DNA from 3 places in the Maritalea sp. genome. Region 3 is predicted to be linked to each of the others. Evidence: predicted binding sites of a transcription regulator. Region 3 holds the regulator's gene; each other region holds the start of a gene.
The links. Region 3 encodes PhoB, which activates phosphate uptake and scavenging genes when phosphate is short. Its sites were predicted from a motif close to TGTCATNNANCTGTCAT; they were not measured.
Positions count from the first base shown of each region.

Region 1: a site for PhoB is predicted at 1,673-1,689, ahead of ACSHWX_RS05480 (YdcH family protein). Genes of this name have one in related genera too.
Region 2: a site for PhoB is predicted at 1,596-1,612, ahead of phnC (phosphonate ABC transporter ATP-binding protein). Genes of this name have one in related genera too.

Region 1 covers NZ_JBPOEU010000007.1:44,592-47,868, forward strand. The annotation lists gene ACSHWX_RS05470 (2'-5' RNA ligase family protein) at 1-512, opposite strand, end outside; gene ACSHWX_RS05475 (sulfite exporter TauE/SafE family protein) at 619-1,389, shown strand; gene ACSHWX_RS05480 (YdcH family protein) at 1,461-1,637, opposite strand; gene ACSHWX_RS05485 (YdcH family protein) at 1,819-2,034, shown strand; gene ACSHWX_RS05490 (aminoglycoside phosphotransferase family protein) at 2,031-2,939, opposite strand; gene purE (5-(carboxyamino)imidazole ribonucleotide mutase) at 3,031-3,277, shown strand, end outside.
Region 2 covers NZ_JBPOEU010000014.1:61,837-65,113, reverse strand. The annotation lists gene phnD (phosphonate ABC transporter substrate-binding protein) at 1-628, opposite strand, end outside; gene phnC (phosphonate ABC transporter ATP-binding protein) at 683-1,537, opposite strand; gene phnF (phosphonate metabolism transcriptional regulator PhnF) at 1,655-2,389, opposite strand; gene phnG (phosphonate C-P lyase system protein PhnG) at 2,565-3,023, shown strand; gene phnH (phosphonate C-P lyase system protein PhnH) at 3,023-3,277, shown strand, end outside.
Region 3 covers NZ_JBPOEU010000006.1:11,571-14,847, forward strand. The annotation lists gene pstA (phosphate ABC transporter permease PstA) at 1-145, shown strand, start outside; gene pstB (phosphate ABC transporter ATP-binding protein PstB) at 180-986, shown strand; gene phoU (phosphate signaling complex protein PhoU) at 1,010-1,714, shown strand; gene phoB (phosphate regulon transcriptional regulator PhoB) at 1,768-2,469, shown strand; gene ACSHWX_RS04495 (hypothetical protein) at 2,524-2,751, opposite strand; gene ACSHWX_RS04500 (MarR family winged helix-turn-helix transcriptional regulator) at 2,744-3,211, opposite strand.

The sequences.
Region 1 (3,277 bases), on a different contig from region 3:
CATTGCTGCACGAGTTCAATCGGGGAAAACTCAATAACCTCAATCGCGTTGAAAACCACGTCAAATTCACCCACCCCCGCATTGATGAACTCAATAGCTTCATCACGCTTTGCTGGATCGATTTGGGTCGCCAATGTGCAATGAGGTGTCCAACTGCCGGGCAAATAATTCGCACGGCACAGGGCTGCGTCCACTTTGGAGTGAACTGCATGGTGCAAGGCTTGCAGTCGTGAAATATCGCTGGGTGCGGTCCACACCACCATGGGGTCTCCATCGAAAAATCGAATTTTGCTAAACCGAATACGCACCGGTGTCGCTTTTAAAAACACATCTCCCAATTGACGTTTAATTTCAGCACCAGAAATGTCTTCAAACATCGCAAAAGTGAAGTGAGGTGGGTATTTAAGCGTCGGCATGGATGGGGACGTCTCGAACATCGATACGTCGTCCCACAATTGAGTGATCGCCCTAGCGCTTTTGTTGCGCGCCACTAGCGAAACCGAACTACCCATAAAACTACCCTTCTGATCAGGACGGATTTAGCCATCAAACACTTGGTGGTGCAACCAGATTGGTTTAGTTTGCTGCCAATCCACTCCACAAAAGCGAATTTCCCACATGTCCTTTGACTTTTCCACCATCGACCCATTTGTCATTGGGATCAGTTTTCTCGCTGTTTTTCTTGTTGCGCTGTCCAAATCTGGTTTGGTGAGTTCACTTAGTTTTGTCGGCGTACCCTTATTGTCCCTCACCATGCCTGTGCGAGAAGCCGTGGGCATCTTGCTGCCCGTTTTGTTGGCCATGGACGTGATCGGCCTTATCGCATATCGACGAGAGGTCCATTGGCCCAACCTTAAAATTCTTCTGCCGGGTGCAATAATTGGCATTTTGCTGGGTTGGGTGTTTTTTGCATATATTTCTGAAGGCACAGTTCGACTGATGATCGGTGTGATCACCGTGATATTTTGCCTTGATGAATGGTTGCCTTTGCGCAAAACCTTGGCTGGCCTTCACCCCTCAAAGCCTTGGGGATGGTTTTGGGGGAGCCTTGCTGGCTTTACCAGCTTTGTCAGCCATACGGGCGGCCCACCCTATCAAATATACATGTTGCCACAGCGCTTAAAACCAACGCTTTACGCCGGAACCGCGGTCGTCTTCTTTTCTGTGGTGAATTCTACAAAACTAATCCCTTACGCATTTTTGGGCCAATTGTCGGTCTCCAACCTTGTGCGATCAGCGTCCCTCATCCCCGTTGCAATTCTTGGCATGTTGTTGGGCGTCTATTTGGTTCGGCGTATCTCTACGGACCTATTTTACAAAATGGCATATGTGTTGGCGTTTATCCTAGCGCTCAAGCTCATCTATGACGGGGTATTGAGTTTCATATAGGCAAAATAAAAGGCCACGAAAATCTTCGTGGCCCAACTCAACTTGATACTAAAAAGAAGTACTATTCTCACCTATTGTCGCGTTCGATTTTGCAATCGCGATATCTCGTCTTTCAGTTCGAGTTTTTTGCGCTTGAGCAGACCGATTTTCAGCTCATCTTGAGCAGGTCGCTGCGATTCGTGGAGGATCTCATCGTCAAGCGTAGCATGACGGCGCTCCAGCGCGTTGAGGTGGGAAGTAGTTGTCATGAAGGCTTCCTTTCTCTGTAAGTACACTGGTAGTGTGTCAAAAAACCGTCACACTGTCCAATCAAGAAATTGATCGCATTTGCAAGAATTGGGATTACAATTAAATCTTTGTGAAAACATTTGTATTATTGAGTATTTTCAACGAACAGACGCAAAAGACATTCAAAAGGCGAATTGCCACATGATGCCACTTACCCCCGAACAACGGGCTGGATTGGGACTAAAATTAGCGTCCAAACGTCAAGAACACAAAGATTTGGACGCCGCTATCCACGCGCTCACCCATTCTGGGCAAAGTGACCCCATGCTGGTGCAACGTCTAAAAAAGAAAAAGCTCACGCTAAAAGACAGAATTATCGAACTCGAGCATATTTTATTGCCTGACATTATTGCTTAGTGCTGATCAGCAGCAGAGAGCAATATATCCAGTAGTTCAATCTCATCATCTCCAACAAATGTGCGATCTTTGCAGCGCCACGCAATCGAAAGCGCCGACCTTACCGCCGCCCAGCGAACCAACTTGAAGCGTTCCACCCCAAACGCTGTCGACCAAAAATCGGCCAAAGCTTCAACTCTGGTCCGATCATAAACAATCTCGCGAATGCCACGCGGATTGCGAAATGCATTCGCCAATTCAAATGCCTTTTCCCCAACAACACCTTTCGCATCAAACGCACAATATCCGCGCGTGCCAAGCCGCACATTCTCATGATGCAAATCACCATGCAGCGGCATAGGAGCTTCCTGTTCGGCCAAAGCGAGCTTGGCCAATTGTTGCGCCTGTCTCATCGCACGCACACCATTCGGATTGGCGTTGGGTGACATGGCTAGTCCCAACAGCGCTTCAAACCATATATCAACAGTTCGCAGTTCAAACTCAACTTTTGGGTTTACCGAATGGATTTTGTTGGCAACTTCAACCAATACAGTATTGGCCGATTGATCGTCGCCATTTCGCGCAACATCGCCCAAAGACGCACCATCCAACCATTCCAAAAGCGCTATTTTTTGATCCGCAAAATGAACTTTTGCGCAACCAAGCCCATTGCGGGAGCGCAGAAAGTCAAATCCCCCTGCCTCATTGCGCATGCCGCGTGGACCGTAAATTTTAAGCGCCAAGGCCGTGCCATCTGACGCCTTCACACGCCAAATATCGCCAAAAGCCGTACTTTCCACAAATTGGGGGTTGCTCAGTTTGTGACTGTTTAGGATATGCGGTTCAGGAAATGGTGCTGTGTTCATAGCAATGCAATAACCCGCGCATTCGTTGGATGCAATATCGCCAAACTTGGCTGATTGCATCAATGATTCGCCCGAATTAGACTTCTGGCCCCTTGCTCAATGCCTCAAGGTAGGCTAAACGCCCTTTTTGACGTAATGCGAGAGGGCTAACATGCCTTTAAACCCGCCAATTGCCATCGTCATGGGCAGTCAATCTGACTGGGCCACAATGCGCCATGCCGCTGAGACGCTTGATCAACTCGAAATCCCTTATGAAGCGCGCATCATTTCTGCGCATCGCACCCCCGACCGCATGTATGATTTCGCGAAATCTGCTGCTGATGACGGTTTTCAAACCATCATCGCTGGCGCAGGTGGCTCAGCGCACTTGCCGGGCATGATTGCCGCTTTGACCTATC
Region 2 (3,277 bases), on a different contig from region 3:
CTGAAGTGTAACCTTCAGAATATTCGCCAACACCTGATGACCACGTCACACCAGCGTCGATTTTGCCGTCAAGAACCGCAAGAACGTTATTCTCGTGACCACCATTAAATGATGTTTCAGAGAAATACTCGTCCAATTCCATGCCCAATTCTTTAGGCAATGCAACAGATGGAACGAGGAAACCAGAAGTTGAGTTGGGGTCAGCAAAACCAAGGTGCTTGCCCTTCATGTCCGCGATATTTTCAATGCCGCTATCAACAAGAGCAAGCATCAAAGAGTGATAGCCAGTTGCGCCGTCAGTTTGCTGCGTTGTCAAAATTGGATCAACAGCGTTTTCGTCTTTCAAGTGAACAGCAGCATAACCAGAAGCGCCAAGCTCAGCATAATCCAATGTGCCACCAAGAAGGCCTTGGATAACGCCATCATAATCAGCAGCTGGAAACAATTTAACTTCTTTAACGCCAATTGCTGATGGCAAAAGGTCGATCAGGCACTGGTTGTTGCGAAGACGGTCAGCTTCGTTTTCGCCGCCAAGAATGCCAACACGGAAAGTGTCGAGCGCCATAGCAGAAGTTGAGAATGAAGCAGCAACAACAGCTGCAACAGTAAGGGTACGGATCGCATTCATGTGGGTTCTCCTTTGAGGATGCGTATCGGTCGTTCTTTGCGACGGCCATTTAGCTCAGTTGAGGGTGACGTGACCTTCAGAGCCGTCGTAAACTGGTGAATTTGGTTTTTTCTTTTTGCCACTTGGCAAATCGATGGACGTCGAGGTCATGCTTTCTGAAAAAGCATCCTTCAGACCGTCAGCACCGTAAATCTGTTGCGCGGCTTCTGTGGTGAGATCATCTGGCCCACCATCAAAAACCACTTTGCCTTGGCTCATGCCAATAATACGCTCGCAATAGTTGCGCGCTGTATCCAATGTATGCAGGTTGGTAATGACCGTGATGCCATCATCTTCATTGATGGCTCTTAGGGAATCCATCACCACCTGAGCATTCTTGGGATCAAGAGAAGCAATGGGCTCGTCAGCCAAGATAACTTTTGGCGATTGAACAAGGGCGCGCGCGATCGCAACGCGTTGCTGTTGACCACCTGAAAGCGTTCCGGCGCGTTGCACGGCTGTTTGCGCAATACCCAAACGCTCCAACGCTTCAAGCGCCATCAGCTGCTCGTCTTCGCCAAAATGTTTGATAAGAGAAGAAAATGTATTGCGTCTATTAAGACGGCCCAACATCACATTGGTAAGAACGTCTAAACGCGGCACCAAGTTGAACTGCTGGAAAATCATCGCGCAATCGCGTTGCCAATCACGGAGGGGTTGCCCCTTTAAAGATGACACTTGTTGGCCATCAAATGCGATTTCGCCGTCACTTACATCGATCAATCGATTGATCATGCGCAACAAGGTCGACTTGCCTGCCCCCGAAGAACCAATCACCCCAACCATTTCGCCTTCAGCGATATTAAGGGTGACATCGCCAACCGCAGTTTTTTCGCCGAAGCGACGTGTTACACCAGATAGCTTGAGCATTTATGGACGCCTTACAATTTGTTTGCGCCCTACCTAACGATGCTGCTTTACATAAAAATGTCGTTTATGTGTCAGTTCTGTGAATGACTAACAAACTAGACTTTTAAACTGAAAAGTCTAGTTCTCCACTTCAAGCTGCACAACGTCCCCACGAAAACGTGCCCTTGTATATTGCAAGGGCTGTCCCGATTCGGAAACATTGACGCTATAGACTTCCAACAAAGGATCCCCGACCGGTACCTGCATTAACGCGGCGTCATGCGCGCTTGCCGGAATGGCGGCAACCCAAGATTTTTGCCGGCGATATTCACTAAACCCCGCCCGTTCAAACACCTCACTAACCGAACCCAATTCGGCATAGTCAGCGATAAAATTTGGGATCAGTTTCTTATTGATCCAATAGGTTCCAACAGTAATAGGTCTCCCGTCGGCCACTCGAAGGGTTTCCCCCCTCGTGACCAAAACACCTTCTTCTATCGAAAGCCGCTGCGCAACTTCAGCACTCGCGGCCTCCTCCCCAGAAGAGATCAAACGCCCACCGGGCTGGCGTTTGTTCGAGGAAACAATTTCTGAAAAACGCGTGCGGGACGAAATGGGATAACTAATCGTACGTTCTGCAACAAAGGTGCCCCGCCCCCGTGTTGCACTTAAAATGCCGGTCTCTGACAATGAACCAATGGCGCGGCGAACCGTGTGCCGGTTCACGCCATATTTTTGCGCAAGTTCCAACTCCGTCGGCAATTGGCTACCTGCCGGATAAACTGCCGCTGCAACATCAGATTGCAAACGCTCCGCAATTTGCCGCCAAAGGGAAACGCCCCTGCCTCGTTCAATCTCTTTTACACCGCTCATACAGAACTCATTTTCCAACTGTCATTCAAACGCAATAATTTTGCACCTTAATAGCCTATACTAATATTTGTATACAAATGTATACTTTTAATATAGACAAATATCACATCACCTGATATCCACTGCCTCGAAATTTAGAACCAGCACCTTTAACAGCGAAAAGTGCAACAGCAATATGACTGACACAGCGCAACAACAGATCGAACGCCAGCGGGTTATGAAAGTACTCGCCCATACGGACGCAGATCTGCTTGAAGAAAAATATAATTCCTTCGCAAACAAGCCAGATTGGCAGTTTGCCCGCAAGCCAGAAACCGGACTGGTGATGGCGCGCGGGCGCATTGGCGGCGGCGGGGCTCCATTTAATTTGGGCGAAATTAGTGTAACCCGTGCCGCCGTCACCCTTGATACAGGTGAGATAGGCCACGCCTATTGCCATGGTCGCAATCAACGCAAAGCAGCCATTAGCGCATTTTTCGATGCAGCTTGGCAAAATCCGGCGCTTAAACCTCAGGTGGAAAACGACATCATCGCCCCATGCGCCCAATTGCTGGATGACAAAACCACAAAATCCAAACAAGAAGCGGCAGCCACCAAAGTCGACTTCTTCACTCTTGTGCGCGGAGACGACTGATGCAAACTCAAACTCTTCACTCAGGTTTTTCCGACCTCGCAATAGACTCGCAAGCCAGCTTTCGCGCCACAATGGATGCGATGGCGAGACCGGGCAAAATCGTTGATAGTCCAAAACCGATAACGGCGCCTGCACCTCTTAATCCCACAATGGCAATGCTGACCCTCACGCTTTGTGACTTTGACAGCACGGTTTGGCTTGATGAAAATCTGGCTCAAAATGACGACGCTCGAAAGTTCATCGCCTTTCACACC
Region 3 (3,277 bases):
TGTGCAGATCTTCATGTGGGCAGACTTTCCAGAACCGGCATTTCAACAACGTACATCGGCAGCCATTATGGTGCTGCTGGCGTTTTTGATTGCCATGAACGCCATTGCAGTTGTGCTGCGTAAACGATTTGAGCGTCGCTGGTAAAGCCAGTGTTTGCCCTTAATTTTAGAGGTTCGAAATGAGTGTAGCGACCGATATCTTGCAGCCAAATGTGCAAACAGGCGATGAGACCATCAAGATGGCCGGCAGAAATGTCTGTGTTCACTATGGTGAAAAACAGGCCCTTTTTGACGTTGATCTGGACATTGTTGCCAACCAAGTGATCTCGTTGATCGGCCCATCTGGTTGCGGCAAGTCAACTTTTTTGCGTTGCCTAAATCGCATGAACGACACCATCGATATTTGTAAAGTGTCTGGTCAAATCAATCTTGAAGACCAAGACATTTATGACAAATCTATCGATGTGGTAGAGTTGCGTGCGCGGGTTGGAATGGTTTTTCAAAAACCAAACCCGTTCCCGAAATCGATCTATGAGAATGTGGCTTATGGCCCTCGTATTCATGGCATGACCCGCTCAAAAGACGAGCTTGATGAGTTGGTAACATCTTCACTTCGTCGTGCAGGACTTTGGGAAGAAGTTAAAGACCGCTTGGACCAGCCAGGTACTGGCCTTTCTGGCGGTCAACAACAACGGGTTTGTATTGCGCGTGCGATTGCAACAAAACCTGAGGTTCTTTTGATGGATGAACCTTGTTCCGCACTTGATCCGATCGCGACCGCGATTATTGAAGAATTGATCGACGAGTTGCGTGAAAACTTTACCATCGTAATTGTGACCCACTCTATGCAGCAAGCTGCGCGGGTGAGTCAAAAAACAGCATTTTTTCACCTCGGAAAATTGATCGAGGAAGGTCCGACGGAGCAGATTTTTACAAATCCGCATCATAAGAAAACCCAAGATTATATCACGGGTCGGATCGGTTAAATTAGCGGCGAAAGGGCAAGAAAATGGCCAACGCAACGAACGAACATATTGTATCTTCTTACGAAGAAGAGCTTACAGAACTGACCCGTGCGATTTCTGAAATGGGCGGCATGGTAGAAGTTGCGATTTCGAATGCAACTCAAGCGCTAATCCGGGTCGACCACGATCTAGCAAAACAAACATCAAAGGGCGATAAAGCCGTTGATGATATGCAGCGCTATATCGATGAGAAAGCGGTTTCAATGATCGCTCGCCGACAGCCTATGGCTGGAGATTTGCGTCATATCGTTTCTGCAATTCATGTTGCAACTGATTTGGAGCGGGTAGGGGATATCGCGAAAAACTTGGCCCGTCGCGTAAAACATATTGATAGCCAACGCATTTCCAAGCAGCTTTACAATGGCATCCGGCACATGTCGGACCTGACATTGAGCCAAATTAAGCGCTCCATCGATAGCTTTACAACGCGAGATGCCGAAATTGCGCTGGATGTTTGCCGCCGCGACGACGAAGTGGACGCTTTGTATGTCTCTCTATTCCGGGAATTTTTGACCTATATGATGGAAGATCCGCGCAACATTACAGACTGTGCGCACCTTTTGTTTTGTGCCAAAAACCTCGAACGCGCCGGTGATCATGCCACCAATATCGCGGAGGCCGCCTATTATCTCAAGACCGGCGAAAACCTCTATTACGATGTTGAATCTGGCAAAGTGCAGCTGAATTAGCGTTTTAGAGCGTTGTTCTAAGGCTTGCTTCAATTCTAAATGGAATATCGATTATGGCTCCCTTCATTTTAATCGTTGAGGACGAGGCCGACCTAGCGGTTATGCTTCGCTATAATTTGGAAGCAGAAGGCTACCGTGTTGCCGCAGTTGAAAGTGGCGATGAGGCGACCTTGCAATTGCAAGAAGAACTGCCAGATTTGATCCTGTTGGATTGGATGTTGCCAGGGCTGTCTGGAATTGAATTGTGCCGGCGTTGGCGTTCGCACGAAGAAACGTCCCGGGTGCCCATCATTATGATGACGGCGCGTGGTGAAGAAGAAGAGCGTGTGCGTGGTCTTGCAACTGGCGCAGACGATTATGTCGTGAAGCCATTTTCGGTTCCCGAATTGCTGGCCCGGGTGAAAGCTCATTTGCGTCGCGCGAACCCCACCCTTATGTCCAATAGCTTGAAGTCTGGCGATATTGAGCTAGATCGCGAAACTCATAGGGTTCGTCGGTTGGGCAAAGAAGTACATCTTGGCCCAACCGAATATCGTTTGCTTGAATATCTCATGCAAAGCCCTGGCCGCGTATATAGTCGCGAGCAACTGTTGGATGGCGTTTGGGGGCATGACGTATATGTTGATGAACGCACCGTTGATGTGCATGTGGGCCGTTTGCGCAAAGCAATCAATCGCGGAAAATCCAAAGACCCCATTCGCACAGTACGCGGTGCTGGTTATTCATTTGACGAAAAGTTTGCCACGTCTGCATAATGGACTGGGGGCATCGCGCTGCCCAAAAAATAAGCAGCGCCGGGGTTTTGAAATTCAAGATTGTTTAACACGAGGGTGATCTGCCCAAGCTGGCATTGTCGCCATATATTCAAGTGTCTCGGCTTCTGCTTGAGCGCGAGGGCTTCCTTTGTTGACCTGCCAGCCAACCATGCGCTCGAAACGTGTGTCAAAGTCTTGTAACTGGCCGTCCTCATCGACACAATGCTGGCAATATATCCCTGTTTCCATCGGCATTCCGCAACTTTGGCATTTCTCATCCATTGTTTGGTTCCTCATTGTTAGATTGCTTGGAAAGATTTGAGTGCAATGCGCCTAGTAAGCTGATCAGCGCAGTTTGGTCTTTTTGAGAAAGCAGTTCGCCAGCGGATGCTAGCTGATTTAAGTCGAGAACAGTTTGGGCCTCCCGTAACGCGAGCTGCCCCTCCTTTGTCAGCCAAATCAGAAATCTGCGGCCGTCATTAGGTTCTCTTTGCCTTTCGATATAGGCTTTTGCGCAGAGATGCTCGACCATCTCGCTAAGAGTTGACTGAGCACGGTCAAAATGTACTGATAACTCAGAAAGTGTCATAGGGCCGGTCATCGCCAGGTGGCTTAAGAAGCCAACGGTTGTGGGTGATAGCCGATGACGTTTATCACGTACGCGCCGAACTGAACGGGCATAGATTTCGCGATAAAGTAGTTCGAACTCTTTGGCAAAAGCTTGAGATTTATGGTCTGTCATGACCCAACGGTATGCGACGAAAACTATTTCGTAAATCCCGAAGTGTTTTTTCTTCGGCAGACATAG